Regions from separate parts of the Sporosarcina sp. FSL K6-1508 genome, predicted to be linked through region 1. Evidence: a T-box and tRNA genes for the amino acid it is inferred to sense, from the RefSeq annotation. Region 1 holds a T-box; the other holds one or more tRNA genes.
What was found. The T-box of region 1 lies ahead of serS (serine--tRNA ligase). A T-box ahead of a tRNA ligase gene usually reads a tRNA of that ligase, here a tRNA-Ser.
Positions count from the first base shown of each region.

Region 1 (16,205 bases):
CCATCTGAAGTATTGCCCAAAGATGTATCGCTCTCTGTCGAACTGACAAATAAGATAAAATTAAACATCCCCGTTATTAGCGCCGGAATGGATACGGTTACTGAATCGAAGATGGCAATTTCTATGGCGCGTCAAGGTGGACTTGGTATTATCCATAAGAATATGAGCATCGAAGAACAAGCTGAACAGGTTGTTACTGTAAAACGTTCAGAAAATGGCGTTATTACAAATCCATTTTTCCTGTCACCTGAGCATCAGGTTTTCGACGCTGAGCATCTAATGAGTAAATACCGTATTTCTGGCGTTCCAATTGTTAATAATACTGAAGAATTAAAGCTGGTAGGTATTCTGACAAACCGTGATCTTCGCTTCATTCAAGATTATTCACTTGTTATTGATGATGTCATGACGAAAGAGAATCTTGTAACGGCGCCGGTTGGTACAACATTGGAAGATGCAGAGAAAATCTTACAAAAGTATAAAATTGAAAAGCTTCCGATCGTCGATGAGAAGGGAATCCTTAAAGGGTTGATCACAATTAAGGATATTGAAAAAGTAATCGAGTTTCCAAATGCCGCAAAAGATAAACAAGGTCGTTTGCTTGTAGGCGCAGCGGTTGGTGTTACGACAGATACGATGGTACGCGTAGAGAAACTTGTAAATGCTGAAGTCGATGTTGTTGTCATCGATACGGCACATGGCCATTCTAAAGGTGTTCTGGATGTGGTTGCTCAGATTAGACGCCAGTTCCCGGATCTTGAAATCATTGCAGGCAATATTGCGACTGCAGAAGGTGCGCGTGCGCTCTTTGAAGCGGGTGCAGATGTCGTCAAAGTCGGCATAGGACCTGGCTCAATCTGTACGACGCGTGTGGTTGCAGGTGTGGGTGTTCCACAAATTACAGCGGTCTACGAATGTGCTTCAGAAGCACGTAAGGTAGGCAAAACAATTATTGCTGACGGTGGTATTAAGTACTCCGGTGATATTGTCAAAGCGCTTGCCGCCGGTGGGCATGCTGTTATGCTAGGAAGTCTTCTTGCGGGTACAACGGAAAGTCCGGGAGAAACTGAAATATTCCAAGGACGGCGTTTTAAAGTTTACCGTGGTATGGGATCAATTGCTGCGATGGAGCGCGGTTCGAAAGACCGTTATTTCCAAGAGGACGCGAAAAAGCTTGTACCTGAAGGAATCGAAGGGCGTATGCCTTACAAAGGGTCTTTGTCGGACACGATTCATCAGTTAATCGGCGGTGTTCGTGCAGGTATGGGTTATTGTGGTACAAAGGACTTGCGTGATTTGCGTGAGAAAGCACAGTTTATCCGCATGACGGGTGCAGGATTGCGTGAAAGTCATCCACATCAAGTACAAATTACAAAAGAAGCGCCGAATTATACACTTTCATAAGGGATTTTGTTTCAAGAATTAACTTTCCCTGTGTTTTGAATCGGAATGAAGGAACTTCATCACCTTTCCTGCGTCTACATATGAGCGGAAAGGTGTTTTTTCGGTTTAGTTCCCATGGAGTAGCAGAAATATGATAAAATGTCTTTAGGGAAATAGCGATGACGGAGGTATTATGGTGAAGCGAGAGATGAGAAAATTGGTGGCATTCCTGTTAGTGCCGTTATTATTAATAATGACATGGGGCACGGTTCCGGTTTACGCCGAATCAGCACTAGGCATCCATGTTGACGGAGCGATTTTAATTGACGCGGATAGCGGAAAAATACTATATGAAGAAAATGCAGATACGCCTCTAGGTATTGCTAGTATGACAAAAATGATGACTGAATATATTCTTTTTGAAGCAATTAAAGAAGGTAAAATAAGCTGGGATCAGGAATATAAAGTGAACGACTATACATATGCCGTTTCACAAGACCGTCGTCTCAGTAATGTTCCTCTGCGAAGAGATGGAACGTATACAATACGTGAGTTGTATGAAGCATTAGCAATCTATTCTGCAAATGCAGCGACAATTGCAATTGCAGAAACGATAGCAGGAACGGAAACAGAGTTTCTGAAACTGATGAATTCGAAAGCGGAAGAACTGGGCTTAAAAGATTATAAATTTGTCAATTCAACGGGCTTGAATAATGGTGATCTTCAAGGGATGCATCCACAAGGGACAGGTCCTCAGGATGAAAACGTTATGCCTGCGAAATCGGTTGCAAAGCTTGCATACCATTTACTGCACGATTATCCTGAAGTGTTAGAAACGACAAAAATCAATACAAAAGTTTTCCGTGAAGGAACAACTGATCGAACTGTGATGAAAAACTGGAACTTCATGCTTCCAGGATTTGTTTATGAATACGAAGGTGTTGATGGTCTGAAGACAGGTACGACTGACTTTGCGGGGCACTGCTTCACAGGGACAGCCACAAGGGACGGTAAACGGGTGATTGCTGTTGTTATGAAAGCGGTTGATGCAAAAGGAGTAGGGTCATACAAAGCACGATTCGATGCGACACGTGCTCTGTTCGATTACGGTTTTGGTCAATTTTCGGAAGTAGAGTTCGTTCCGGCCGGCTATCAGTTTAAAGGTTCTAAAACACTTGACGTTACTAAAGGAAAAGCGAAAAATGTTGCCGTGGAAGTGAAGGAACCGATTCGCATGATGGTGAAAACAAGTGAAAAAGATTTATATGTACCTGAACTTGTACTTGATGAATCAAAAGTAAAAGAAGGTGCACTACAAGCACCAATTAAAAAAGACACTGTTGTGGGGCATGTGAATCTCGTGAAAACGGAAGGAACTGATTACGGTTTCATTGATTCCGATAATCCGGGAACTGAGGTTGTTACGAAAGATGCAGTCGAGAAGGCAGGCTGGTTTTCACTTACAATGAGTGCGATTGGCGCCTTCTTTGCAAGCATCTGGAGTAGTGCAACAGGGTTTGTAAAAGGTCTATTTAAATAAGAAAAGCTGAAGGCGCTTGGAGTCTAGACACTGACCCGAGTAGTTAAAACTTATACTATCTTGTCTATTAAACAGTAAAGGCGAAACATCCTTAAAAGGATGCTTCGCCTTTTTTTGTCTAAACTCAAGTAGGAAGAGAATTAACAAGTACTTTCGCTTTTACAGATATTCCAAGCCTTCATAAGGTCTTCTACGGCCTTGGTGATATCCTCTGTAGAAAGGCCGCCGAAACCGAGAAGAAAGGAGGGTTCCCCCGCTTGGGCAACTGTTCTATACTCATTTAAGCCGTATACACGGATACTTGCTTTCCGTGCAGCGAGTACCAGGGATTTTTCATTTGTTTCGGTGTGGACGGTTAGGATAATATGCATGCCTGCTTCATCGCCTGAAAATGAAACGTAGGGAGCATAGGATGCCAGAGTCTCTGTAAGAACTTGAAGCTTGCGTTTATATATTTTCCGCATTCTATTAAGATGACGTGAAAAATGACCGTCTGCCATAAAACGCGCCAGGATATGCTGATCGAGCCGCGGTACTGTAGCTGAGTAATGGATGAATGCCTTTTCATAGCGATTTAGCAATACAGGAGGAAGCACCATATAAGCAATTCGTAGCGAGGGCATAAGCGATTTTGAAAAGGTGCTCAAATAGATGACGTTGCCGCCCTTATCCATACCTTGTAAAGAAGGAATCGGTCTGCCGGTATAGCGGAACTCACTGTCATAATCATCTTCAATAATAAAATTTCCGTTAACTGAGGAAGCCCAGTTCAATAAAGCGGTCCTGCGCGATGCGGAAAGGACGCTGCCTGTCGGGAACTGATGAGAGGGAGTCACATAGGCAACAGTTGCTCCTGAGCGTTGCAGGAGGCTTACATCCATCCCTTCTTCATCGACTGCAATCGGAATTGCTACCCGGTTATTATGGAAAAATACATGATGGGTGAGTGGGTAGCCAGGATCCTCTATTGCATATGTCGCTTCTGTCCCTAGAACCCGGATGACGAGGGGCATGAGCTGTTCTGTCCCGGAGCCGATAATAACCTGCTCGGGAATACAGTCAACACCGCGCGAATGATATAAATAACGCGAAATTTCTTGACGAAGCTCCCAATCACCATGAGGGTGTCCAAGAAGAAGAAGATTCCGAGAAGATTCATCCATAACGTCTTTTGCGTACTTCCGCCATTGCGTAAAAGGAAATGATTCAGTATCGATTTTGCCAGGCGAGAAGTCGAAAGATACATCTACAATTTTTTCGGTCACCATTTCCTCTGCAACTTGCATCGGTTGGACGTAGGCGAGCTCTTCAATTGCTTGTACGTAAAAACCTTTCCGAGGTTTCGAGGAGATAAACCCCTCAGCCGCCAACTGTGCATAGGCAAGTTCAACAGTTGTCTGGCTCACATTGAGAAAGTCACCGAGTTTTCGTTTCGAAGGAAGTTTCATACCTACAGGCAATTTGCCATCTGTAATATCCCGTCTTAGTTGGTTGTACATTTGTTCATATAGCGGGGTATTTATACTTTTCTCTAGCTTGATTAATAACATTTCCATGGCAATCCCTCCATCTGACCCCTTCAAGTTGATCGGAACTGAGTATTTCAATAAGGTCATATTCCATTATACTGAACAATAAGAAAAGAGGGAAGCGCCTGTTCAGAGGCGACAGGCAAAAGACGGGCTGACGGAACGGCGTTCTTTGCCGTATAGTCCGCATGGCTTATGATTCGAGCCTCTAGGCGCTGAACTCTAGACAATAAGAAAAGGGGGAAGTTAATATGAACTTTAAATACGGTGGGGTTATTATGGACGTTATTAATGCAGAGCAAGCAAAAATAGCAGAGGCGGCAGGCGCAATTGCAGTAATGGCATTGGAACGGGTTCCTTCTGATATAAGGAAAGCTGGCGGCGTGGCGCGCATGGCGGATCCGCGCATCATTACGGACGTACAAGGGGCTGTTTCGATTCCAGTCATGGCGAAGGCACGTATCGGTCATATTTCCGAAGCACGTGTACTTGAAGCACTCGGTGTCGATTATATTGATGAAAGTGAAGTATTGACACCGGCTGATGAAGAGTTTCATTTGTTGAAAAGCGTATACAGTGTGCCTTTCGTTTGTGGAGCGCGTGATCTTGGAGAAGCAGCACGCCGTCTCGGGGAAGGTGCTAAAATGCTTCGTACAAAAGGTGAGCCAGGTACAGGGAACATCGTTGAGGCAGTACGTCATTTGCGCATGGTCAATGCACAAGTGAGTAGACTTGTTCATATGAATGAAGACGAAATCATGACGGAAGCGCGTAATCTTGGCGCACCTTATGAAATCCTCCTTGCCATCAAAAAACACGGACGTCTTCCTGTGACAAACTATGCAGCAGGTGGCGTAGCTACACCTGCTGATGCTGCACTGATGATGGAGCTTGGCGCGGACGGCGTATTTGTAGGTTCAGGTATCTTCAAATCAGAGAACCCTGAAAAATTTGCACGTGCGATTGTCAAAGCAACGGAAAACTTCAAAGACTATAAATTGATTGGCGAGCTGTCCAAAGACATCGGCGAACCGATGAAAGGGCTGGAAATCGGGACTCTTCAAGAGGAAGAGCTTATGTCAGTACGCGGTTGGTAATGAATTAATAAAAGAGTAAAAATTAAACCGTACTATAAGTTGAAGGGGTTAATATGTTCAGTAGATGAGCATATTACCCCTTCTTTTTTATTTTTATTTGCGACCGATTTTTGTAACTTGCGTCTAAGTATATAAGTTGAAATAAATAATTCCTTTAAATACGCTTTGGCTACCCCAGATATGGCGCCTACGCTACGTTAATACATGTGTTCATAAATTCACCATATCTGGTAGGAAGAAAGGGGATGGAAATCTGTGGATACCCAAGAAACTGTTGCACAATGGTATGACGATTACGGTGAAGCTATATTTACATACATTTTGATGATGGTGAAAGATTATCAACATGCGGAAGATTTAACACAGGAAACATTTGTGAAGGCTTATCGAAAGCATGATACGTTTTTACATCAATCGAGTATTAAAACATGGTTATTTAGCATTGCTCAAAATACTACGAAAGATTACTTACGTAAAAAGAATCCGTTGCAACATTATTTAGATCTGTCATTGAATGATCGTGATTTAGCCCCTTTGCCGCATCAATTGATGGAAATGAACGAACGGGAAGTAGTCTTGATCCATACTTTACAAAAATTAAAACCATCTTATAGGCAAGTAATCGTTCTGCGTAAGCTAAAAGAGTTTTCGACGAAAGAAACCGCTGAAGTTTTAGGTTGGTCAGACAGTAAGGTGAAAAGCACATTACAACGGGGGTTACAGGAATTAAAATACAAGCTGATAGAAGGGGGATTTAGATATGAAGCAATCATTTGATGATGAGCTAAATAACTCTTTTGAGAAACTAAAACAAAATCTCCACATGAAGGCAGAATATCATGGGAAATTGCGAAAGAGTATTTTGCTTGAAAGTAAGAAGACTGTAGAGAAGAAACTATCAAGCAAAAAGATTTGGCTCTCAGTGGCAGCTACTCTCCTTTTGTTAGTGGGAAGTTCACCATTGTATTCCCCAACAATGGCCTCTTTGGCAGCAAAAATCTTGCCTCTTCAAATCCCAGTGGGCAACTCATCAACTGTCGATTCGCTACATTCAAAGATTATGGAAATTCTTGAGCAATCGGGGTATGAAGCATCTTCTGTCGGCACAAGGCCTAATCCTTATACAATTGAAATCGTATTGATGAAAGGCGCAGATAGTCTTGTATCAATGAAAAAAGTGCTTGTACCCCAACTTGAACAATTGCTATATGACCAAGGCACCGATCAATACCGATTAAACATTACTCTATTTGAAGGCAGTGAAGAATTACCGGAAAGACATCGTAAATTGGGTACTCTAATGGATGAAGTAGATGTTGTTATTAGCAGTGCATTCTTGAAGTATGGCTATTCCGACTTGGCACAACATGCTACATATGGCATTAAAGAAGGATTCTTTTCAAACGTACTTGAAATTGATATACCAGATCATGTGAAGGAAGCAGAGGCAATTCAAAAATTTGTCATTGAAGCGATTGATGAAGATAGTTTAGACATTAAGGAGGTCAAAGTACATTATTACAATGCGAAACACCGTAGTCAAGATAACCGTTGGGCATATATTGTAAGTGATATTCATGCAGCGCTAGCTGGTAAGTCCATTTACAATGTGACAGGAATTAGCTATAAGGTGAAAGGCGGCGTGACAAATGTTTGGATTAAAACAGCGTTACCGGAATACCCCGACAAACAGATTATTTCAGATATTGAAACGGCCCTTCAAACGTATTTAGCAACAAAAGAAATTAAGGAAACGATTCAAAGCGACCATTATAAGATTCAATTAATAAATGAAGATGAAACCCATTTATTACAGGTTTCAAATATTCCTGGTGAATAGTTAAAATAGGTTTGTCTTTATGGCCATCTTCGTTAAATGAAGATGGCTTTGTTATACTTGGATAGAGGTGATTTGAATGGAACGGTTAAAAGTTTTTGATGAAAACTATACATATTTGAGAGATGAAAGTAGAGATGATGTTCATCTTAAAGGACTGTGGCATGAAACATTCCATTGTTGGCTACTGGATGAAAAGTTCATCTATATTCAAAAAAGAAGTAACGTGAAAAAGGATTTCCCTGGTTTGTACGATATTACCGCTGCGGGGCACATCCTTTCAACCGAAACTGTGATGGACGGCATTCGGGAAGTGGAAGAGGAACTAGGTATCGAAATTGATATGCAGAAGCTCCATTCGAAAGGCATCGTGCGGGACGGCATTGAACTGTCGAACTTTATTGACCATGAGTTTGCGAACGTCTTCCTGTATGAATCAACATTTACAGCAAGAGACTTTTCGTTACAACTGGAAGAAGTGGAAAGCGTCCATATCGTGAAACGGGAAGACTTGATTCAACTATTCCTATCGGAAGTCATGACAGTGACCTGCAGGAATATTCATGACGGGACGACGGTAATAATCAGCCTTCCTGATTTTGTTCCACATGAAAGGATGTATTTTGAACAAGTTGCATTATTCATGAGAGGACTATAACGGAAAGCGGTTACATCTTTTCTTTGAATGACTTGCCAAAAAATCAACCTTGTAGTAAAGTAATACTAATTTCAAACATGAGACGATGATGGGAAGCAGTAGCAAGAATGTTTTTTTGAAGAGAGCCGGCGGGTGGTGCGAGTCGGTAAAGACACTTGTGAATCCGTCCCTGAGTAGCCGGGCTGAAACGTATAGTAGGCCTGAGCCGGCAGTTGAACCGTTACTTCAATGGAGTGGATTGGACTTAAGTGTCCAGTCAATTTGGGTGGCAACGCGGGTAGTTCTCGTCCCTTTTATAGGGGATGGAGGGCTTTTTTTATTGTCCAGTTTTAGTGCCCGGAGCTCGGGGTCATAAGTCGTCCCTGACCAAGTGCTAACGCTTTTCTTTTGAGCACTGCTAATCCATTATCGTCTAAAACTCAAGGAGGAATCACCTATGCTAGATATTAAAAGAGTCCGTGCCAATTTTAATGAAGTAAAAGAGAAACTCTCTAAACGTGGAGAAGATATTTCTCAGCTCGACAACTTCCAAGGTCTTGACGACAAACGCAGAGAATTGATTGCAAAAGTTGAAGTCTTGAAAGCGGAGCGTAATGAAGTATCTCAAAAGGTCGCTGAGATGAAGCGCAACAAGGAAAATGCAGATGAAGTTATTGCGCGTACACGTCAAGTCGGAGATGAAATCAAAAAACTTGATGAAGAATTGAATACAGTGGAAGAAGAATTGAACTATATCATGATGCGTATTCCCAACGTACCACATGACAGCGTTCCGGTTGGCGATAGCGAAGACGATAACGTTGAAGTTCGTGTGTGGGGGGAGAAGCCTGAATTTGGATTTGAACCTAAACCGCATTGGGATTTAGGAACGGATTTACAACTTCTTGACTTCGAACGTGCTGCAAAAGTGACAGGAAGCCGTTTTGTTTTCTACCGCGGACTCGGTGCACGTCTAGAGCGCGCATTAATCAACTTCATGCTGGATCTTCATATTGAAGAACACGGTTATGAAGAAATACTGCCGCCGTACTTGGTAAATCGTACAAGCCTGACAGGGACTGGCCAGTTGCCGAAATTTGAGGAAGATGCATTTTTAGTTAATGAAGAGGATTACTTCCTTATCCCTACATCTGAAGTGCCTGTAACGAACTTCCACCGTGATGAAATCCTGAATGTTGCACAATTGCCGGTAGCATTTGCAGCATACAGCACAAACTTCCGTTCAGAAGCAGGTTCTGCGGGGCGCGATACACGGGGATTAATCCGTCAGCATCAGTTCAACAAAGTAGAACTCGTCCGTTTCGTAAAACCGGAAGATTCTTATGATGAATTAGAAAAACTGACTGGGCATGCGGAAAAAGTGTTACAGTTGTTGAAATTACCATACCGTGCATTGAAAATGTGCACAGCAGATCTGGGTTTCACTGCAGCGAAGAAATACGATCTTGAAGTATGGATTCCGACTCAAAATATGTATCGTGAAATTTCTTCTTGTTCAAACTTTGAAGACTTCCAGGCGCGCCGTGCAAATATCCGTTTCCGCCGTGAAGCAGGGGCAAAACCTGAATACGTTCATACATTGAACGGAAGCGGCCTGGCAATTGGGCGTACCGTGGCAGCAATTCTAGAAAATTATCAGCAGGAAGACGGTTCAGTCGTTATTCCCGAAGTTCTCCGTCCGTATATGGGCGGGAAAGAAGTTATTACTTTGTGAAAACAAAAATCGTGCAAGGCGTCATTCGATGTCTCGCACGATTTCTTTTTTAGTCCGTCTAGACTTCAGCACCCTTGATCAAGGCGCTTACGCTTTTGGTCAATTTTTTTTCGTTCGCGTATCGCTCTAAAAAACGCTGTCAGCATCTCCCCGCATTCATCCGCAAGGACGCCTTCAACCACCTCACATTCATGATTAAACCGTGGATCGTTCAATAAGCGATAGAGTGAGTCGACGCAACCGCCTTTTGGATCGCGGGCACCGTAGACGACACGAGGAATTCTGGATTGTAAAATAGCGCCTGCGCACATCGGGCATGGTTCAAGTGTTACATACAGCGTCGTATCTTCAAGCCGCCAGCTGCCAATTTCTTGGCATGCATCCTGAATGGCGGACAATTCTGCGTGTGTTACGGCATTTTGGGTTGTTTCACGTAAATTATGAGCGCGGGCAATTACTTTATCCGCATGGACGATGATTGCGCCAATGGGAACTTCGGCAAGCGCTTGTGCCTTCATCGCTTCGTCAATTGCCATTTGCATATATATCCGGTCTTTATTAAAAGTATCCAAAGTCATCTCTCCTTGAAGATATTGTAGCATTTTAATATGGTGAATGAAGGGTGATCTTCCAATTAGGAGCGATGGCTCTATAAGAGGCCCTATGGCTAATGCTTAGAAGCCGCCGGGTTTTAGATGCAGTCCCTAAAATTGTTCCACGTGGAAAAAGTCTGAAACGTTGAGCACGCTCTATTTTTCATTTCACCTGTGTGATAAAATGAAGAGCAATATATAATGTAGACGTGAAGGAGGATTTCTGATGTCTGTTCCATTCATAGCGATCGAAGGTCCGATTGGAGTTGGGAAAACATCACTTTCCAAAGCAGTCGCGGACAAACAGCAATTCTATCAGCTAAAAGAAATTGTGGATGAAAATCCATTTCTTAATAAATTTTACGATAACATCGAGGAATGGAGTTTCCAGACCGAAATGTTTTTTCTTTGTAACCGCTACAAACAGCTAAGTGATATTAAACCCGGAATAGTGGTTGAACAAAAACCGGTCGTTGCCGATTATCATATTTTTAAAAATCTCATTTTTGCGAAACGAACATTGCGTCCTGATGAGTATGTGAAGTACGAAGAAATCTATAAAATTTTAACGAAGGACATGCCTGTTCCGAATATCATTGTCTATCTCCACGCAAGCCTAGACACGCTTATGAAGCGAATCGCCCAGCGCGGGCGCGATTTTGAAAAAAACATGGATCCTGCTTATTTACAGCAACTTACAGAAGACTACAAAACGTTCATTACGTTTTTTGAATCAGCACATCCTGAAATACCTGTTCTTCGGTTCAATGGGGACGATCTAGATTTCGTAAACAATGAAAAGGATCTGCAATTTATTTTAGATACGGTCGATTCGTCGATACGAAAAGGAGTAAAGTTGAATGAACTTACGTGAAAAATACGACATCCCTCAAAATGCTGTCATTACAATTGCTGGGACGGTGGGGGTCGGCAAGTCAACGATGACGCAGGCACTTGCGGATGCACTGAATTTCAGGACATCATTTGAAAATGTCGATCAGAATCCCTACCTCGATCTTTTTTACAATGACTTTGAAAAGTGGAGCTTCCATTTACAAATTTACTTCTTGGCAGAGCGATTCAAAGAGCAGAAACGCATATTTGAATATGGCGGCGGATTTATCCAAGACCGTTCGATTTATGAAGATACAGGCATTTTTGCGAAAATGCATATGGAAAAAGGGACGATGAACCCCGTTGATTATGATACGTATACGAATCTGTTTGAAGCAATGGTTATGACACCCTATTTTCCGCATCCTGATTTGCTAATTTATTTGGAAGGACCGCTTGACGGCATCATTTCTCGTGTCAAAGAACGCGGTCGTCTGATGGAACAGGAGACACCGGTTTCATACTGGGAAGAAATGCACGAGCGCTATGAGAATTGGATCAATTCGTTCAATGCATGCCCGGTATTACGTCTAGATATCAATGATTATGATCTTCTTACTAATCCACGAGAAGTGGAAACGATTGTTGAGAAAATAGGACATTCCCTGAAGCAAACGTCACTTTTGAAGAAATGAAACCATCCACAAAAATATAGCGGGTTTTCTTTTCGGGGACAAAAAATTAGCAGGGTAAAACAGGGACCTATTCGCTTAGCGGACAGGTCCCTGTTTGTTCTATAAATAATTTAAAATAAAGAATACGTGACGGCGCGACTAGTCGTCTGCCTGGGATGTCAACTTGATGTCAGCCAGATGCTTCGCGACAACCTTCTTCCCTTCTTCCACCTGCTCGTCCGTGAAACCTTTACTCGTCATATTCGACTGCCACTTTACAAGATAGTTGCTCACTCTGTCCACTCGATCTGACGGGCTAGCCGCGGAAACTTCATGGCTAAAGCTGAGTTTCTCCTCATTCCAACCATCAATAAAGTGGGCGCTGGCTAAAACCAAAACTGAACACGCAATGGCGACTATTGAACACATTATGGCGATTACTTTGTAAGGCATTCCCATTCCCCCAGACAGCTTCTTTTCCTAACTGTACAGGAATTTCAGGGTTAATTAAATTTAAAAATTCTGATAAATAACGAGAGATACCCATTTATTTCGGAAAGAATTTCCTCCTATCCATTTCCTTCGACAGCTTAATTTGTCTAATGCTGATGGTGTGTAGGGGAAATTTCTTTTTTCGCGAGTCATCAAAATTGTTGCGATAGAAAAGCGGTTAATTCGTGGGAAATCTGGGAATTACCTAAAATTCGGAATTACCCGTAACCACAGCGGATTTATCAATCTCCTCACAAATTTACCTATTCCCCTCAATTTTATCGCATCGTATGCAAGTTGAACTCCAAATATTGAGCAACTATACAAAAAGAAGGACAGGCTGTTTCACTATAGCCCGTCCTTCTCTTCTGCATCAGGCCTAGGCACACATGGAATGTGGCCCAGCAGTTATTGTTGCATGAATCCTCGTGCTAGTTACTTTTATTTACCATGCTGAAGGGAGAAATAATCATATATAAAAATCCGTCGATTGATGGAGAATCATATTGAACGAAGAACTATAAACCCCATCTCTTGTAGAAGTAGTTAAGGAGTTTGAAAATTACTATAAACAAGAGATGAAATTGCCGGACCTCAAGCTTTCTAATTCTTACACCTTGACGAAATGGGGAAGGTAGCTCTAAGAATGGCTGATAGGAAAGCGGGTAGCATTGTTAATTAATTTCCAGGTGTGTTTATGCTATTCTGTTCAGAAAAATGGCACACTATCCAATGAGATGGTGTGCCATTAAATAGATAATGAAAAAGTTGAAACCTATACAAACTGTGCTCAGGCGCCTTGCAAGGGGGAGACAGAGGCATTCTCTAGCGCTGAAACGAATTCAATGTGATGTTTTATTTCAACAAGTTTGGTTAGAGAGTACCGCCGATTTCAGAAAAAATTCAGCGTAAAGCTCTTTCAGTATTTTCGTTTCATCTTTTTTATGAACACCGAAGACAAGACTTACTTCTGATGAACCTTGGTTAATCATTTGAATACTGGCGCCTGTACGGGCGATTGCAGAGGCGGCACGGGCAGCGAGTCCAGTAGAATGGCGCATTCCTTCACCGACCAGCACAATCATGGAGTAATTGGAATGCATATGGACATGATCCGCATTCAATTCCTCTTTCGCCCGGCGTACAATTCGGGCTTCTTTATCCGCATTGAGAAATTTACTTCTGATGATGACGGACAAATTATCGATACCGGAAGGAGTGTGTTCAAATGGAATTTCTTCTTCCTCTAATATTTGCAATAACTTTCTTCCGAAACCAATTTCTTGGTTCATCAAGTACTTATCGACGAACAACGTAGAAAATCCACTATCCGCAGCGATGCCGATAACCGGCTGTGCAAAGTAATTGCGTTCTTTAACAATAAGCGTTCCAGACGCTTCGGGATTATTGGTATTTTTAATGCAGACAGGAACAGAACGACGGAATGCGGGCATGAGCGCTTCATCATGGAAGACGGAGAATCCTGCATAAGCCAGTTCACGCATTTCACGATAGGTCATTTTTTCAATACCGACAGGGTTGTCGACGACAGTCGGATTGGCCGCAAAGACAGAATCGACGTCCGTGAAGTTTTCATACAGTTCAGCTTCAGTTGCTGCCGCTAGTAAAGAACCTGTAATATCCGATCCGCCTCTATTGAAGGTACGGAGTGTTCCGTCTTTGGTATAGCCGAAAAAGCCAGGAAAAACAATTAGTCCTGGTTTGTCGCGTAATTGTACTAGACGCTCATCTCCTTCCGGCAGTGCCCGTACCCGTTCAGGTCGCTCATTGACAAGCAGTCCGGCTTTTTTTGGACACATATAGTGTGCGTCCATTCCTATATGTGTGAAATAAGCTGCAATTAGCTTCGCATTGTTATCTTCTCCCGATGCTTTTAAGCAATCCATAAAAAGAACGACATCATTTCTGTCTTTATTGAGCCGTTCATACAAGTCATTTTGGATAGTGGATACAATATCCATGGAAATTCCGAGCCCGGCAGCAATTTGTTGGTAACGATTTACTACTTCCATCAGTTCGATTTCTATATCTTCGCCGTTAAGAGCCTTCTCGGCAAGGCGAATTAGCAGATCTGTTACTTTATCGTCCGAGCTAAACCGTTTCCCGGGTGCCGAGACAACTATTATTTTGCGGGCAGGATCAGATGCAATAATTTGTGCAACTTTTTTTATTTGATCGGCAGATGCGACCGACGTTCCGCCAAATTTACAAACTTTCATTTTCATCAAATCCAATCTATATGTAATGGGGTAAATCAATCTAATCTATGACTTTATCATAAATGGGGTTGTTATTAACCGAATATTTCACTATAATGTCCTTATGCAAAGAACAATTGTTTTTTCATAGTGTACATACAGTTAGGAGAATCGTCAATGAAAAATGAGATTAACATTGGATTATTAGGATTCGGGGTTGTCGGCAGCGGAGTGGCTAAAATTCTGCAGGATCATCAAGAAGACCTGCATCATAAGCTTGGCGTTCCAGTCAAAATTAAAAAAGTTCTTGTGAAAAATTTATATAAAGAACGGGAAACTACACTTTCTTCAGAAACGTTCACCACTAATTTGTATGAAGTGCTAGAAGACTCATCAATCGATTTAATTGTAGAAGTAATGGGAGGCACTTATGATGCGAAAGAAGCGATTGAGCGCTCTCTGCTTGCAGAAAAAGGCGTCGTAACAGCAAATAAGGATGTTATGGCAGAGTTTGGTCCCGGGTTATTGAAGTTGGCGGATGAAAACAAATGTGATTTGTTTTACGAAGCAAGTGTGGGCGGTGGGATTCCGTTAATTCGAACACTTGAAGATGGACTTGCCTCCGACCGAATCCGTGCATTGACGGGTATCGTAAATGGAACAACGAATTTCATTCTGACAAAGATGAAGCATGAAAAAATGTCATATGAGGCTGCGTTAGCCGAGGCAACAGCACTGGGTTATGCGGAGGCAGATCCATCAGCGGACGTTGACGGAATTGATGCAGCGCGCAAAATGGTTATCTTGGCATCCTTGTCTTTCTCCACAGAAGTCCGTCTGGATGACGTGTTTGTGAGAGGAATGAAAGAAATTCAAGACGGCGATCTGGAGCTGGCCGAGCAGTTCGGCTATACAGTGAAGTTGGCAGGCTCAGCTAAAAAGAATGAAGATGGAATCGAAGTAGCTGTAGAACCTGTGTTTTTCCCGAATTCACATCCGTTAGCATCTGTGAACAATGAGTTTAATGCGGTGTATATTTATGGAGATGCCGTCGGAGAGACGATGTTTTATGGACCAGGGGCGGGATCACTACCGACCGCAACATCTGTCACAGGTGATATTATCGCAGCGTGCCGCAATTTGCTTCTCGGGGTCAACGGCAAAAGAGTACACGCACCGCAATTTGAACGTAAGGTGAAAAGCGATAGCAACAAGTTTGCTCGCTATTTCCACCGTATACACGTGAAAGACGAAGTCGGCGTTCTGACGAAATTAACGTCCATTTACAGTAAACACGGTGCAAGTTTGGCGACGGTTGTTCAGCATTCTGATAAAAAAGAAGCAAATGCAGACTTGATTTTTATCACGCATCAAATTTCGCGGCAACAGCATTTAGATATTGTAAATGAATTGAACGAAACACCAAAGGTAATCGGAGTAATGAGCCATTACCGGGTAGAGGGGGAAGAATGATGAAAAGATGGAATGGATTAATTGAAGAATATAAAGAATGGTTACCGGTGACAGAAAATACACCTGTGTTGACGTTGCAGGAAGGGAATACCCCTCTTATCCACATGACAAATTTATCCAAGCAGTGGGGCATCGATCTTTACGTGAAAACGGAAGGAACGA
Region 1 covers NZ_JBBOXF010000001.1:799,244-815,448, reverse strand. The annotation lists gene guaB (IMP dehydrogenase) at 1-1,404, shown strand, start outside; gene MKZ11_RS03800 (serine hydrolase) at 1,577-2,923, shown strand; gene pdxR (MocR-like pyridoxine biosynthesis transcription factor PdxR) at 3,064-4,479, opposite strand; gene pdxS (pyridoxal 5'-phosphate synthase lyase subunit PdxS) at 4,704-5,549, shown strand; gene MKZ11_RS03785 (RNA polymerase sigma factor) at 5,805-6,326, shown strand; gene MKZ11_RS03780 (hypothetical protein) at 6,310-7,389, shown strand; gene MKZ11_RS03775 (NUDIX hydrolase) at 7,466-8,044, shown strand; T-box leader at 8,121-8,339, shown strand; gene serS (serine--tRNA ligase) at 8,481-9,758, shown strand; gene tadA (tRNA adenosine(34) deaminase TadA) at 9,824-10,330, opposite strand; gene MKZ11_RS03760 (deoxynucleoside kinase) at 10,578-11,225, shown strand; gene MKZ11_RS03755 (deoxynucleoside kinase) at 11,212-11,880, shown strand; gene MKZ11_RS03750 (hypothetical protein) at 12,227-12,406, opposite strand; gene MKZ11_RS03745 (aspartate kinase) at 13,212-14,591, opposite strand; gene MKZ11_RS03740 (homoserine dehydrogenase) at 14,748-16,043, shown strand; gene thrC (threonine synthase) at 16,043-16,205, shown strand, end outside.

Region 2 (16,205 bases), 820 kb from region 1:
TCCGGAGGAAGAGAAAGAAAAATCGATTCCCTGAGTAGCGGCGAGCGAAACGGGAAGAGCCCAAACCAGGAAGCTTGCTTCCTGGGGTTGTAGGACACTCTATACGGAGTTACAAAGGAATGGATTAGACGAAGCGACCTGGAAAGGTCCGCCGCAGCGGGTAAAAGCCCCGTAGTCGAAAGTCCATTCTCTCCAGAGTGTATCCTGAGTACGGCGGAACACGTGAAATTCCGTCGGAATCCGGGAGGACCATCTCCCAAGGCTAAATACTCCCTAGTGACCGATAGTGAACCAGTACCGTGAGGGAAAGGTGAAAAGCACCCCGGAAGGGGAGTGAAATAGATCCTGAAACCATGTGCCTACAAGTTGTCAGAGCCCGTTAATGGGTGATGGCGTGCCTTTTGTAGAATGAACCGGCGAGTTACGATTCCATGCAAGGTTAAGCAGTGAATGCGGAGCCGCAGCGAAAGCGAGTCTGAATAGGGCGTCAGAGTATGGGGTCGTAGACCCGAAACCAGGTGATCTACCCATGTCCAGGGTGAAGGTAAGGTAACACTTACTGGAGGCCCGAACCCACGTACGTTGAAAAGTGCGGGGATGAGGTGTGGGTAGCGGTGAAATTCCAATCGAACCTGGAGATAGCTGGTTCTCTCCGAAATAGCTTTAGGGCTAGCCTCAAACTTAAGAATCTCGGAGGTAGAGCACTGTTTGGACTAGGGGCCCATCCCGGGTTACCGAATTCAGACAAACTCCGAATGCCGATGATTTATGTTTGGGAGTCAGACTGCGGGTGATAAGATCCGTAGTCGAGAGGGAAACAGCCCAGACCACCAGTTAAGGTCCCCAAGTATTCGTTAAGTGGAAAAGGATGTGGCGTTGCCCAGACAACCAGGATGTTGGCTTAGAAGCAGCCATCATTTAAAGAGTGCGTAATAGCTCACTGGTCGAGTGGCGCTGCGCCGAAAATGTACCGGGGCTAAACGAATCACCGAAACTGTGGATTGACATCTTAGATGTCAGTGGTAGGAGAGCGTTCCAAGGGCGTCGAAGCTAGACCGTAAGGACTGGTGGAGCGCTTGGAAGTGAGAATGCCGGTATGAGTAGCGAAAGAAGGGTGAGAATCCCTTCCACCGAATGCCCAAGGTTTCCTGAGGAAGGCTCGTCCGCTCAGGGTTAGTCAGGACCTAAGTTGAGGCCGAAAGGCGTAGACGATGGACAACAGGTTGATATTCCTGTACCACCTCCCCGCCGTTTGAGTAATGGGGGGACGCAGTAGGATAGGGTGAGCGCGCTGTTGGTTATGCGCGTCTAAGCAGTGAGGTGTGGAATGAGGCAAATCCCGTTCCTATAACATTGAGCTGTGATGGCAAGGGGAGTATTCCCCGGAGTCCCTGATTTCACGCTGCCAAGAAAAGCCTCTAGCGAGGCGGGAGGTGCCTGTACCGCAAACCGACACAGGTAGGCGAGGAGAGAATCCTAAGGTGATCGAGAGAACTCTCGTTAAGGAACTCGGCAAAATGACCCCGTAACTTCGGGAGAAGGGGTGCTCTGGTAGGGTGTTAAAGCCCGAGAGAGCCGCAGTGAATAGGCCCAGGCGACTGTTTAGCAAAAACACAGGTCTCTGCAAAACCGCAAGGTGAAGTATAGGGGCTGACGCCTGCCCGGTGCTGGAAGGTTAAGAGGAGAGGTCAGCGCAAGCGAAGCTTCGAATTGAAGCCCCAGTAAACGGCGGCCGTAACTATAACGGTCCTAAGGTAGCGAAATTCCTTGTCGGGTAAGTTCCGACCCGCACGAAAGGCGTAACGATCTGGGCACTGTCTCAACGAGAGACTCGGTGAAATTATAATACCTGTGAAGATGCAGGTTACCCGCGACAGGACGGAAAGACCCCGTGGAGCTTTACTGTAACCTGATATTGAATTCCGGTGCAGCCTGTACAGGATAGGTAGGAGCCTTGGATTCCGGAGCGCTAGCTTCGGATGAGGCGTTGGTGGGATACTACCCTGGCTGTATTGGACTTCTAACCCATGCCCCTTATCGGGGCAGGAGACAGTGTCAGGCGGGCAGTTTGACTGGGGCGGTCGCCTCCTAAAGAGTAACGGAGGCGCCCAAAGGTTCCCTCAGAATGGTTGGACATCATTCGCAGAGTGCAAAGGCATAAGGGAGCTTGACTGCGAGACCTACAAGTCGAGCAGGGTCGAAAGACGGGCTTAGTGATCCGGTGGTTCCGCATGGAAGGGCCATCGCTCAACGGATAAAAGCTACCCCGGGGATAACAGGCTTATCTCCCCCAAGAGTCCACATCGACGGGGAGGTTTGGCACCTCGATGTCGGCTCATCGCATCCTGGGGCTGTAGTCGGTCCCAAGGGTTGGGCTGTTCGCCCATTAAAGCGGTACGCGAGCTGGGTTCAGAACGTCGTGAGACAGTTCGGTCCCTATCCGTCGCGGGCGCAGGAAATTTGAGAGGAGCTGTCCTTAGTACGAGAGGACCGGGATGGACATACCTCTGGTGTACCAGTTGTCTTGCCAAAGGCATCGCTGGGTAGCTATGTATGGACGGGATAAATGCTGAAAGCATCTAAGCATGAAGCCCCCCTCGAGATGAGATTTCCCATTACGCAAGTAAGTAAGATCCCTCAAAGAAGATGAGGTTGATAGGTCTGGGGTGGAAGCACGGCGACGTGTGGAGCTGACGGATACTAATCGATCGAGGACTTAACCAATTTTGAAAAAGGGCTTGATTACCCTGATTCGTGTAGCACAATGTCTGTTTTATTCAGTTTTGAGCGAACAAAAGTAATTATTTTATAAAAAACGCTTGCAACATCCATCAAGACATGATATAATAAGTATTGTCTTGTGGAAAATAGTCCAGTGACGATTGCGAAGAGGTCACACCCGTTCCCATCCCGAACACGGAAGTTAAGCTCTTCAGCGCCGATGGTAGTTGGGGGTTCCCCCCTGTGAGAGTAGGACGTCGCTGGTCTGTTATTCCTAAAGAGCATGCTCTTTGTAAGTATTATGATATTATTCCGCAGTAGCTCAGTGGTAGAGCAATCGGCTGTTAACCGATCGGTCGTAGGTTCGAGTCCTACCTGCGGAGCCATTTAGGAGAGCTGTCCGAGTGGCCGAAGGAGCACGATTGGAAATCGTGTAGACGGTTAACGCTGTCTCAAGGGTTCAAATCCCTTGCTCTCCGCCAGATTTACATAAATAATAATGGCCCCTTGGTCAAGCGGTTAAGACACCGCCCTTTCACGGCGGTATCACGGGTTCGAATCCCGTAGGGGTCACCAATAAAACTTATTCCATACAAGACACATTATGTGGAATGAATAAAAATTTTTTTTACCCAGGAGGATTAGCTCAGCTGGGAGAGCACCTGCCTTACAAGCAGGGGGTCGGCGGTTCGAGCCCGTCATCCTCCACCATTATATTTATACAAACAATTAACATTGTCGCGGGGTGGAGAAGTGGTATCTCGTCGGGCTCATAACCCGAAGGTCGCAGGTTCAAATCCTGCCCCCGCAACCAAATTTTATCACAATGCATCGGGTTACACATCTGACTTATAAGTCAGAAATTCATGCGAATTATCAAATTAATACTATATATTGTTGTCGCGGGGTGGAGAAGTGGTATCTCGTCGGGCTCATAACCCGAAGGTCACAGGTTCAAATCCTGTCCCCGCAACCAAATGGTCCCGTGGTGTAGCGGTTAACATGCCTGCCTGTCACGCAGGAGATCGCCGGTTCGATCCCGGTCGGGACCGCCATTTTTATTATAATAAGGTTTAAAATAAGCAAACTGACAAAGAAATACATAGCTTAGAGTAGACCAAATATGTGGCTCAGTAGCTCAGTCGGTAGAGCAAAGGACTGAAAATCCTTGTGTCGGCGGTTCGATTCCGTCCTGAGCCACCATTTTAATATTTGTGCCGGAGTAGCTCAACTGGTAGAGCAACTGACTTGTAATCAGTAGGTTGAGGGTTCAAGTCCTTTCTCCGGCACCATCTAGACCTATATGGTGGGGTAGCGAAGTGGCTAAACGCGGCGGACTGTAAATCCGCTCCCTACGGGTTCGGCGGTTCGAATCCGCCCCCCACCACCATTTTTTTAACACGAACCATGTGTTGAAAAGACTTCCACGTAGGGGCATAGTTTAACGGTAGAATAGAGGTCTCCAAAACCTTTGATGTGGGTTCGATTCCTACTGCCCCTGCCACTTTTTTTAATTTAACCTAATATTATGGCGATTGTGGTGAAGTGGTTAACACATCGGATTGTGGTTCCGACACTCGAGGGTTCGATTCCCTTCAGTCGCCCCATTTATTTATCCAATTAAATCAAACTAGATATCGTGGCGATTGTGGTGAAGTGGTTAACACATCGGATTGTGGTTCCGACACTCGAGGGTTCGATTCCCTTCAGTCGCCCCATTTGTATATCTAATTAAATCAAACTAGATATCATGGCGGTTGTGGTGAAGTGGTTAACACATCGGATTGTGGTTCCGACACTCGAGGGTTCGATTCCCTTCAGCCGCCCCATTTATCTTATTGGGGTATAGCCAAGCGGTAAGGCAACGGACTTTGACTCCGTCACTCGTTGGTTCGAATCCAGCTACCCCAGTTTCGCGGAAGTAGTTCAGTGGTAGAATACGACCTTGCCAAGGTCGGGGTCGCGGGTTCGAATCCCGTCTTCCGCTCCATTTTCTGCGGCGGCATAGCCAAGCGGTAAGGCATGGGTCTGCAACACCCTTATCACCGGTTCGATTCCGGTTGCCGCCTCCAATTTTCTTGTTTATTGTTGGAAGTGAAATGAATATTGTTATGCCCGAGTGGTGGAATGGCAGACACGTCGCACTCAAAATGCGATGCCGCGAGGCGTGCCGGTTCAAGTCCGGCCTCGGGTATCAGATGGAAAAGACACAACTTCGGTTGTGTCTTTTTTTCATGTCTAATAAATTTATAAATGTCTGGGCCTATAGATAGCCCGTGAAAGCGGATATGCGAGATTCAGGCAGTGAGCACCAAATGTTTGGATGCTGGAGAGCAATATATATGATCGGTCGTGGGTTGCTAATGATCGGTTGGCGGAGGTATATGGTCGGTTGCGCCGCGTTATGATCGGTCCCCAGTGATATATGATCGGTTGCGTAGCGCTAATGATCGGTTGAGGATGATATATGGTCGGTCGTGCTGTAGACTTGGCGGCTGGGGTCGCGTATCCGCTTTTGTTCCGCTCAATTTCAACTTAGAACTTATTGTGCTACAGTGAAAGAAAGAATATTGAGTGGAGGGGCTGTTATGCCATTAATCGAACATCAGGAATTCATTAAAGCCTCAGTAGAACGCTGCTTTGATCTCGCGCGCGATGTGGATATTCATACTCAAACAACAAAGGGTACGAAAGAGAAAGCCGTTGGTGGGGTTACGACAGGTTTATTGCTGGCGGGGGATGTTGTTACATGGGAGGCAGTCCATTTCGGTATAAGGCAAAGACTGACGGCTAAAGTTACAATAATGAATGAACCCTATCTCTTTGAAGATATAATGGTCAAAGGTGCCTTTCACTCATTTACGCATGTACACGAGTTTATTGAAAAGGATAATGGCACGCTAATGATTGATCGCTTTCGTTATAAATCCCCTTTTGGACCGATTGGAGTTATTGCGGATAAGCTGTTTTTGCAAAGCTATATGAAGAACTTTATTGTGAGCCGTGCAAAGGCTCTGAAGCAGATTGCGGAAAGTGAGCAGCAGGTGGTTCATTAAGAAAAGATGACTTGATAAATAAATATTGATTGTATCTTCTGCTGAAATAGATTCTTTTACAAAACTCCTTTTACCAACTTAAAAGGAGTTTTTATTTTGGAATGAAATCAGGAAAATTCTTTTGGTTTCCCTTGAAGTTACATAATTTCTAATTTGCCTGTAATATTTCATGTAGTGAATCGTCTAATAACTAAAGGAGGGGAGAGCGTGTGACGAACCATACAATCGAGGAGTGGTTTCAGCTGTATGAAAGGGATATCACCAGTTTTCTAACTTACTATACGGGCTCGTTAGATGTCGAGGATCTAGTCCAAGAAACTTTTATGATAGCTATGAAGAAAATGGCTGGGTTCAACGGGCAATCTCATCCCAAAACATGGCTGATTTCTATTGCGAGAAATAAGGTTATCGATGATTATCGCAAACGGAGAGTATGGGAAAAGATCAAGCATTTAATTATCCGCGACCCCAAAGAGTCAAATGAATTGGAAGAGCAAACAATTCTAAATCAGGAAATCATCCAATTATACAAAGCGATTCATCAACTTTCTCCCCGCTATAAAGAGGTAGTTATTCTTAGAAGTATTTTAGAGCTAACGCCAAAAGAAGTTAGTGAAGTATTGAAAAGCAATGTGAATCATGTGAATGTCATGTTTCATCGGGCGTTAATGAGACTAAGAGAACTACTTGTAGAGGAGGGATTTACTTATGAAGAGAGTGGAGAACTTACAAGAAAGTCTGAAAAAACTACCTAAATATACATTGGATGATGAACAGAAAGAAAAAATTATTTTAGCTATGAAGAAGGGGACGAAATCTAGAAAGAGAGTGAAGTTTGTTAAATCTCTCACGGCACTTACTTTAATATGTGCGGTAGTATTTGTTCTTGTCTTATCAAGTGATAGTGAGAGTAATAATTGGCTTAATGAACTGAAGCAGTCGTTTCGACCTCAGGTAGAATTGACCGCGCAGCTGGGGGAAATCTTTAACTTTTCACAAAGTAATCAAGAAGTGACTGGAATTGAGGGGAAGGTGGGAATGCTATTTAACGAACAATTTGTAGCGGAAGATGCAAGAAAAGGGGCGAAAATGATGCTCTACTTTTGGATAGGTGCGTCAGAACTCGCAGGTAAAAGTTACACAGTAGAAGCTAGGGATGCTTACGATAAAAAAATAATAATGTCTGAAGGGGTTTTTGATGGTTTTCTATTTGAAGAAGATGTCCAACAGGTATTAACTAGTTTCACACCATTTCCGAAAGAAGGTAAATGGCAACTTTCCTTCTATGTGGAAGATCAATTATTTGAGGAATTTACAATTGAGGTCCTTCCCCCATTTCCGAAAACCGAACATTATACTTTGGTTAATCATCCAATGGAACTTACAGTCGGGGAGTCAACTGAAGCATTAATTGTAAGTGAAGAAGAAAACGGGAAAGAAATAGAGGTGAAGTTATTAAATAATAAAGGGAAAGTTATTTCCGAGCATGTCTTCTTTCAGAATACCCCTCAAGATAATTATTATTATGGGAGTATAAAATTCCCGGAAAAAGGAATCTGGAAGTTAATGATTAATGGGGAGAAAACACAGCCGTTCAAAAATTAAATCTAATTAAAATCGCTCCTGCCACAGACGCGGCAGGAGCGATTTCCATAGAGGGAGACCTCGGTAATACTAGCAGAGGGTTGTCCATTGCAGTTACCTTGGATGGTCATTGGGGATTGGTCACAAAGTAAATGGTAACAGGTCATTGGTTTGCCTGTAATTTAAATTGGATTGGTCCCCACTCTATGCCCCGGAAAGGAGTCTCACCTTTCCGAGGGATTAAAAGTATTTCGCATCGTCAAAGCCTAAAACGATAGAATAGTTTTTGGCATTAATCGAATTAGATAATTTATGTGCATCTTTTTCTGCTTGCAATGATTTGAGCCGATAGTCTTCTGGGGCAAATAAAGCGACGCGGTACACGATTGTACCTTCAGAATAGCCATATTGAATTTCTTCTTTTTCTGCCATTGACAGTTCTTTGTAAAAGCGGGCTTTTGCACGCAATTGTGTGGCGAGTTCAATCGCTTCGACAATGGCTAACTGTTGTCCTTGGAATTCAATTGTGTTATCGACATTTGCGCGATACATGAGACGATCTAGCACGCGGCTGTCCAAACGTACTTCGTCCAATTCGGTTTCTACGACTTGAAGCGGACGTGGTCCTTGTTCGGGAGTACTTCCTTTTTCTACAGTCGTAAAGGCGACACGTCTCATTTCATGTTCTAGCTCATGGATACGCTTGGTCAAGATGCTTTTTAATTTTACGGCTTCAGCAAGTGTTATGTTGCTCATTTGTTCATTCCTCCCAGTTACAAACTATATCAGTCTACTATAATGGAAGATTGTCCCTCATGCAAAACATAAGAATGGACGTAACCGCCGCTAAGGCTGGTGAACATGTTGCCGCATGCCGTTGTCAGTTCAAATGCTTCAGTAACATCCATAGAAGGACGTAGGAAGAAGACATGTAGCGCTTCCGTCGTTTCTTCTGTCACGGCGGTCCGTATGGAATCGACATATGGACTGCCGAATGGGCTATAATCATCTTTCAATAGCAGAATGTTTTGTAATGAGTTAAAACGGCCATTCAAGCCTTCGTATCCATCCTCTTCTGTACCAGAAGTAAGCAATACATCGCCGACCAATTTTTCAAAGTCATAGATGCCAGCAGGAATTTCATGTTCCAAGGAAAAGAAATTATTCAAGTCGACAGCATTATGGAAGGGATTGATATAGTTTTGTTTCTTAATACGTCGCATGAGCGCTTCTGTAGAATGTCGGTACCGGTTGGGATCTGCTCCAAGTGATTTCCATACAGTGCGCCATTCTTTAATACCAGGAAAATCGGAGACGGATTTGTTCTCAAGTTCAAAGAAAAGTTGCTCTTGGAATAATTGTAATTTTCCTTTTAGCATTTGAGGCGATTCTGACACTGTAATTTTGGTATAATGATTAATGCCCAATTTTAATCCGGGTACGGCACCTAAAAGTTTCATATCCATTTCGATATTCAATGACTTCACCCTTTATATAGTTTTAATTCAATAGTAGCATAGTGGAGGCGATACAGTGTGAATGCTGTTCAGTTACAACAGTCAGTAAGGGACTATGCGAAGTCAATCGGCATCGACAAGATTGGTTTTACAACGGCCGCCCCATTTCGGGAGCTGAAAAACCGCTTGAAACGACAGCAAGAACTTGGCTATCAGTCGGGTTTTGAAGAAAAAGACTTAGCTAAGCGGACAGAACCCGCCCTTTTGCTCGATCAAGCGGAAAGTATCATAGCAATTGCAGTAGCGTATCCATCCAAAATGGCTAATTCTCCAAAGGGAAAAAAAGGCGAGCGGCGCGGGATTTTCTGCCGTGCATCATGGGGGACGGATTATCATACGGTCCTTCGTGAAAAGCTAAGTTTACTTGAGGCGTATATAGTGGAACATGCACCCGCTGCAAAGGTGCGTTCGATGGTGGACACGGGGGAACTTTCCGACCGTGCTGTCGCAGAACGAGCTGGGATTGGCTGGTCCGCAAAAAACTGTTCGATTATTACACCTGAGTTCGGTTCGTATGTGTACCTCGGTGAAATGATTACAAATATACCATTTGAGCCGGACGTTCCAATGGAGGATGAATGCGGAGACTGCACACTATGCCTTGATGCATGCCCAACGGGGGCTTTGATTCAAGGCGGACAATTGAATGCACAGCGCTGCATTGCATTTTTGACTCAGACAAAAACCCCAATACCCGAGGAGTTTCGTGCAAAGATCGGAAACAGGTTATACGGTTGTGATACGTGTCAGACGGTGTGTCCGAAAAATAAAGGAAAACATAATTTACATCAACAAGCATTCCAACCAGATCCAGAATTGGCCAAGCCTCTTCTACAACCAGTACTCAGCCTTTCAAATCGTGAGTTTAAAGAGGAATTTGGGCATGTATCCGGATCGTGGCGCGGGAAAAACCCTATTCAGCGAAATGCAATTATCTCTCTTGCACATTTTAAGGATGAGTCAGCAGTACCTGAATTGATAGCCATGTTGGATAAAGACCCGCGACCTGTAATACGTGGGACTATTGCATGGGCACTCGGTCAAATCGGTTTAGAAGAAGGGTATAATGCAATTAAGGAAGCGTTATTGAAGGAGGAAGACCCGGAAGTGCGTGCTGAATTAGAAAAGGCAGTGGGTAACCGGATAGAAAAAGTTTAAGTGGAGGAAGTGTTGAAATGACCATACATGTTGCATTATTTGAACCGCTCATCCCAGCGAACACGGGGAATATCGCGCGGACATGCGCAGGAACAGGAACGAAACTGCATCTAGTAAAGCCGCTCGGTTTTTCGACAGATGATAAAATGTTGAAACGGGCTGGGCTCGATTACTGGGAACACGTCGATATTACGTACCATGATGGTATTCGTGAACTTTTTGCGGCGAATCCAACTGCGGTATTTTACTTTTTGACGAAGCATGGAGAAAGACCTCATACCGCATTCGATTATTCCGATGAATCGACGGATATATTTTTCGTCTTTGGTAAAGAGACAAGCGGGCTTCCAGAAGAGGTGTTACAAGAGAATAAAGAACGGTGTCTGCGCATCCCGATGAATGACAATATCAGATCGCTTAATTTATCGAATACGGCAGCGATTCTTATATACGAAGCACTCAGACAGCAGTCATATCCGGGATTAATTTGAAAAGCGCAAGCGCCTTGGGATAGGCGACAGGCATAAGACGGGTTGGCGAAGCAGCGGTCTTTGCTGCATAGCCGGACCGACTTATGACCCGAGCCTCTAGGCGCTGGAGTCTGGACAGCATGAAAAGCGCAAGCGCCTGGGGAGACCCGAAAAGCATATCTTTCTATCCTTATAAAAAAACGGGACAGCCAGAAGGCATGTCCCGTTTTGTTCAAATTATTTTCTTTGACCAGGTATCTTTACCTTGCCAGGTTTATCATCATATCCGCCTGTGAAAATTGCAGATAGGAATGCAAAGCAAACACCTAAAATTAGAAGTATTGTCATGTTAGGTACCTCCTGTAAATTCATTAGTAGCTTCGTTTAGTATACCCTATTTTTAATGGAATTGAAATGATCATCAAGAATAATTGTGACAGAGCAAAGAAAAATGAAACTTTTAGGTCGCTTGTCCGTATATAATGTAACGACTTAAATAATATGGAGGCAGGATATATATGAACTACTCAACTGGCATGAAATGGGTCACGGCATTAGCAGAAGGTTTTCTTGCGATTCCGCTCCTTGGTGGATTATTTGTGGTAACCTCTGGCTATTCAGTACTCGGGGTTATGTTTGTACTGCATGCAATTACGTTATTGCTTTCAATTCGGGAAATGCAAGGCAAAGCAGCATCAATTCTGGGACTTGTGACAAGCGTAGTGAGTGCGATTCCGTTTATTGGCTGGTTTATGCACCTTATTACCGCAGTAGCGCTCTTCCTATCAGCAATCACTTCTAGACGCAGAGTGAATATGTAACAGAAATGCCCTTCCAAGGTAAAACGGAAGGGCATTTTTTTTAGAGATAAGTATACGTTTTTTCTACATGGATTAATGTCTAGACTACTCGCGCTTTCCGCTTTTCTTAGTGCGGTAAATAGAGCAACTGGTAGGTGAACAACACCGCGAAAATATATAAGAGAATAGGAACTTGTTTACCTTTTCCTTTTACAACCTTCAATAGCGGATATGTGATGAAGCCAAGAGCAATCCCAGTCGCAATGCTAGAAGTGAGTGGCATTGTCAGGATTACAAGAAAGGCCGGGAATGCTTCGTCGAATGAATCCCAATCAACATCTTTAACTGCCCCAATCATCAGGCTTCCGACAATAATCAAAGCAGGAGCGGTAATTGCAGAGACGCCTGACAATGTACTGACGAACGGCCCGAAAAACGCTGCACCAATAAAGAGAATGGAGACCGTTAACGATGTTAGTCCGGTCCGTCCTCCTACCGCGACACCAGAGGAAGATTCAATATACGCCGTTGTCGGACTTGTTCCAAACATGGATCCGAATGTTGTTGCAACAGAATCCGCAAGCAATGCATGACGTGCACGGGGCAATTTGTTTCCTTTCATTAGGCCTGCCTGTTTTGCGACCCCAATCATCGTACCGGTCGTATCGAACAAAGTGACAATTAGGAAGGCAAAGACGACGCCATATAAGCCATGTGAAATGACGTCACTCACTGCTGTCACTGGATTCCAGACAAGTATTCCTTCAGGTAATTGCGGCAGTTTCCATAAAGCGCCCTCAAATTTAAGCTGACCTGTAATGGCTGCGGCAATACCTGTAAGAATCATTCCAATGAAGATAGAGCCATATATATTCAACGTCATAAGAATAACGGTCACAAGAAGACCAAATAGAGCTAGCAGAACGGGTGGGGAAGTTAGATCGCCAAGCTTCACAAGATTTGCCTCATGTGGAGCAACGAGTCCAGAAAGGCGCAAGCCGATAAAGGCGATGAATAATCCTATTCCTGCGGTAATTCCAAGTTTCAAACTCTCAGGAATGGATTCGATTAGCTTTTCTCGGAATGATGTCATGGACAACAAAACAAATAATAGTCCGGCTACAAATACGGCTGAAAAAGCAGTCATATAATCGAGTTGTCCGTCAGAAGCGAGAACAACTGATGTAAAGTAAGCATTTAATCCCATACCGGGTGCAATCGCGATGGGATAATTGGCAAAAAGCGCCATCCAAAGTGTACCTATAACAGCAGCGATAATCGTCGCGATGAATACTTGCTCGAATGGTACACCAGCGTCAGCAAGAATAATCGGATTGACGATAACAATATAGGCCATTGTCAAAAAAGTTGTCATACCGGCTAATACTTCAGTTTTTACCGTGGTACCATGTTTTTTTAATTGAAACAACGTAATTCTCCTTTCAAAATACGAACGAAATGAAGTTCATTTACAATAATATTCGTTTTTACGCTAAAATTCAACTCTGAATTCTAATCAGGTAATTCGTAATATTCGTATGACGCTTGTACAATTAAAGTATAAGATAGGAAAGGGGAAATTCAAAATGACAAAACTTTTTAAAGGAATAACTGAGCTTGCGAATGGTGTGAATATGCCGCAATTAGGACTGGGTGTTTATAAGATGACAGACCCTGGGCAGACAGTCGAGGCAATTTCCTATGCCATAGAGAACGGATATCGCGCAATTGATACGGCGGCTATCTATGAAAATGAAAGAGAAACAGGTGAAGCGGTCCGTCACTCTGGTGTACCACGGAAGGATTTGTTCATCACATCGAAAGTTTGGAACACCGATCAGGGCTATGACGAGACACTCCGCGCGTTCGAGGCTTCATTGAATAAACTGGGGTTAGATTATTTGGATTTGTATTTGACACATTGGCCTATAACGGGAAAATATGTTGACACTTATAAAGCGATTGAACGTTTGTATGATGAAAAACTGATCCGTACAACAGGTGTCTCCAATCATCATACCCATCATCTTGAAAAAATCCTTGTAAAAGCAAATATAGCACCAATGGTAAACCAGATTGAACTTCACCCGTATCTGACACAGGAACCACTCCGTGCGTTTTGCAATGAGCATGGCATTGCTGTCACTTCTTGGTCACCGCTTGCACGCGGTAAATTGCTCGCGGAACCAACGCTTCTTGCTATAGGCGAACAATATGGGAAAACACCTGCACAAGTAATCATCCGTTGGCATTTGCAAAATAATCTTATCGTTATTCCAAAATCAGTGACACCTGAACGCATCCGAGAAAATAGTGAGGTTGCCGATTTTGAACTATCAAATGAAGAGATGGAATCGATTGATGCACTTAATCGCGATGAGCGGACGGGAACAAATCCGGATACATTTTAATTTTATCAACATTCCTAATGAGCGACATAAGTCTCAATGCTATTCATAGTATTGCAACTTTTGTCACAAATACTACATTCAAAAAGAGGTAGTTTATGGTATGATGAAAAAAAGAATGTAGGAGGAATTGATTACCATGTTCAAAAGTAAGAAAAAAGTTATCCAGGACGATGGCCTTCAATTAGAACTTGAACGTTTGAAATTAGCGTATTTAAATAAAGAAGAGCAGGATCAAGGGCGTTTAACTGACTTGAAAAGCGAACTGAATGCTGCTGTCGATCAACATGAGAAGGTAAATGCGCAACATAATGTATTAGGAGATGCAGTTAGTCAGATTGAGATAAAGTTTGAAAATGTGGGTGAATTAAGCGAAAGAACGTCAGAAAAGTCACAGAACTTGTTCGAAAAAGGTCGTTCACTTGAAGAACAATCCCATAGCATGGTCAAAGAGGCGTCGGAAGGAACGAAAGAGGTCAAGGCGACAGCCGATGTAATCAAAGACTTGGGAATCCAAATTCAAGCTTCCGAACAGAATATGACGAACTTAAGCGCTCGATCCGTTGAGATTCAGTCAATTGTCGGTGTCATTGAAGATATCGCAGCGCAGACGAATTTGCTTGCATTGAATGCATCAATCGAGGCGGCACGGGCTGGAGAATCCGGAAAAGGGTTCGCGGTCGTTGCCCAAGAAGTACGAAAACTTGCAGAAAGCACGTCGGATAGTACGGCTAACATCCAGACATTGACTTCTTCACTTCGCAATGAAATCGAGCAGGCGCTTGCGGCTACAAGAAAAAGTGCGGAGCTCGTTGAAAAAGGAGTCGCAGTAAGTTTGGCAACTGCATCAAAAATTGAAAGCATCCTAAGTACAATTGAGTTAAGTCAAGGCGACATCGGTGCTGTTCAAGAAATGATTGAAGAACAGAAGAAGTTGTCCGAAGAAGTGAAATATGAACTGAACGGTGCGAAAAATCTATTTACGCAAGCACATAATCTAATTGTGGAACATATTGAAGACGCAAAAGAAGTAGACGAGCGTCTTGAGAATGGAATTCGTCAATTAGCGTTTTAATAAAAAAAAGCGAACGGCACTGGAGCTGGACATCGGTCCATGTTGAAAAATAGTACTTTTTCAAAAGAAATGCCCTGGAGATATAACCCTCCAGGGCATTTTTTAGATAGTTGTCATTTCGATAAGTGTTTGTTCATCTGTAAATGGATGGATGAACGAGATTGCAGTTGCAGTAAGCCGATAATTACCGTCTTCTGTTTCACTGCCGTCATATAGTGTATCACCTGTAACAGGATGTCCAAGATGCGCTAAATGTACGCGAATCTGGTGTGTTCGGCCTGTCTCGAGGTCAGCTTCTACGATTGAGGTTTCCTCTTTACGTTCAATGAGCCGGAAATTTGTTACCGCTGCTTGACCAGACATCGAAACAAGTCGTTTGGCTGGATGATGGCGGTCTTTTCCAATCGGGAGTCTAATGGAACCTTTTGGCCTTTTCAAGTAACCGTCCACTTCTGCAGTGTATTTACGTGAGATGTCGTTATTCTCAATCATACGGTCAAAAAGTGCTTTTGCAATCGGATGTTTCGCAACGAGAACAACGCCAGAAGTCCCTTTATCAAGACGATGTACATGTTCCGCATAGTCTCCGCCATTTTTTTGAACATAAGCCATGACAGCATTCATCAGCGTACCCGTTTCTTTCGGGCCGTCAGGATGAGTTGTGAGGCCAGCCGATTTTACGACTGCAAGGATATGCTCGTCTTCAAAAATTACAGGGATGTCAGTATGTTCATCGGCAATATACGTGGATGCTGCATCGGGAAACGTAAATACTAATTCTGTCCCTTTGGCGAGAGGCAGGCGCCAGTCGTCTATTGGTTCTCCATCCGCTCCTAGTACACTCTTAGCCATCCGCATAAGGTGGACGGTCTTTTTGCCGCCCTGCCATTTGTCCTTGAGCAGATATTCAACCGTCATATTGTCTTCTTGTGTTTTATAATGAAATAACGCCATTCAAATCATTCCTTCCCGCACGTTTTTCATTATTTACCTTCGAATTCATTGAAAAATTTACGGATATTTTCTTCTGGCTGTGCACCGACCATCCGTCCGACTTCTTTGCCGTTCTCGTAGTGGACGAGTGCCGGCCAATTTTGAATATCATATTTTGTCTTTTCGCCAACTCTATCAGCAAATTCGAGCATGTTGTATTGCAGTACATTTACACCCATCTCTTTCGCTATTGGCATCATGACAGGCGTCATTTGCATGCAATATTGGCATGTTGGGTGGAAATAGTATGCCGTTACGGATTCACCGGCCTCGATTTTTTTGAATAGGGCATCTGGCAGAACAATGTTGCTGTAGTTTTTATTGCCAATCAAATCGATTGTCGGTTGTTCAAGCATTTCTGTTCCATAAGGATTGTCTTTCAGTTTTGCCTCATCCGATTTTTTCGACAAGACAACGACAAGG
Region 2 covers NZ_JBBOXF010000001.1:1,615,193-1,631,397, forward strand. The annotation lists rRNA gene MKZ11_RS07910 (23S ribosomal RNA) at 1-2,724, shown strand, start outside; rRNA gene rrf (5S ribosomal RNA) at 2,872-2,987, shown strand; tRNA gene MKZ11_RS07920 (tRNA-Asn) at 3,033-3,107, shown strand; tRNA gene MKZ11_RS07925 (tRNA-Ser) at 3,112-3,203, shown strand; tRNA gene MKZ11_RS07930 (tRNA-Glu) at 3,223-3,297, shown strand; tRNA gene MKZ11_RS07935 (tRNA-Val) at 3,357-3,432, shown strand; tRNA gene MKZ11_RS07940 (tRNA-Met) at 3,461-3,535, shown strand; tRNA gene MKZ11_RS07945 (tRNA-Met) at 3,623-3,697, shown strand; tRNA gene MKZ11_RS07950 (tRNA-Asp) at 3,701-3,776, shown strand; tRNA gene MKZ11_RS07955 (tRNA-Phe) at 3,849-3,924, shown strand; tRNA gene MKZ11_RS07960 (tRNA-Thr) at 3,938-4,013, shown strand; tRNA gene MKZ11_RS07965 (tRNA-Tyr) at 4,027-4,111, shown strand; tRNA gene MKZ11_RS07970 (tRNA-Trp) at 4,152-4,225, shown strand; tRNA gene MKZ11_RS07975 (tRNA-His) at 4,253-4,328, shown strand; tRNA gene MKZ11_RS07980 (tRNA-His) at 4,364-4,439, shown strand; tRNA gene MKZ11_RS07985 (tRNA-His) at 4,475-4,550, shown strand; tRNA gene MKZ11_RS07990 (tRNA-Gln) at 4,561-4,632, shown strand; tRNA gene MKZ11_RS07995 (tRNA-Gly) at 4,637-4,711, shown strand; tRNA gene MKZ11_RS08000 (tRNA-Cys) at 4,720-4,793, shown strand; tRNA gene MKZ11_RS08005 (tRNA-Leu) at 4,835-4,915, shown strand; gene MKZ11_RS08010 (SRPBCC family protein) at 5,310-5,777, shown strand; gene MKZ11_RS08015 (RNA polymerase sigma factor) at 5,987-6,532, shown strand; gene MKZ11_RS08020 (hypothetical protein) at 6,486-7,382, shown strand; gene MKZ11_RS08025 (hypothetical protein) at 7,602-8,117, opposite strand; gene MKZ11_RS08030 (B3/B4 domain-containing protein) at 8,147-8,839, opposite strand; gene queG (tRNA epoxyqueuosine(34) reductase QueG) at 8,897-10,036, shown strand; gene trmL (tRNA (uridine(34)/cytosine(34)/5-carboxymethylaminomethyluridine(34)-2'-O)-methyltransferase TrmL) at 10,054-10,527, shown strand; gene MKZ11_RS08045 (hypothetical protein) at 11,025-11,327, shown strand; gene MKZ11_RS08050 (NCS2 family permease) at 11,434-12,735, opposite strand; gene MKZ11_RS08055 (aldo/keto reductase) at 12,893-13,717, shown strand; gene MKZ11_RS08060 (methyl-accepting chemotaxis protein) at 13,854-14,789, shown strand; gene MKZ11_RS08065 (RluA family pseudouridine synthase) at 14,892-15,743, opposite strand; gene MKZ11_RS08070 (thioredoxin family protein) at 15,773-16,205, opposite strand, start outside.
Region 2: it has a tRNA-Ser gene. The T-box ahead of serS (serine--tRNA ligase) is inferred to sense a tRNA for this amino acid. The anticodon was not compared.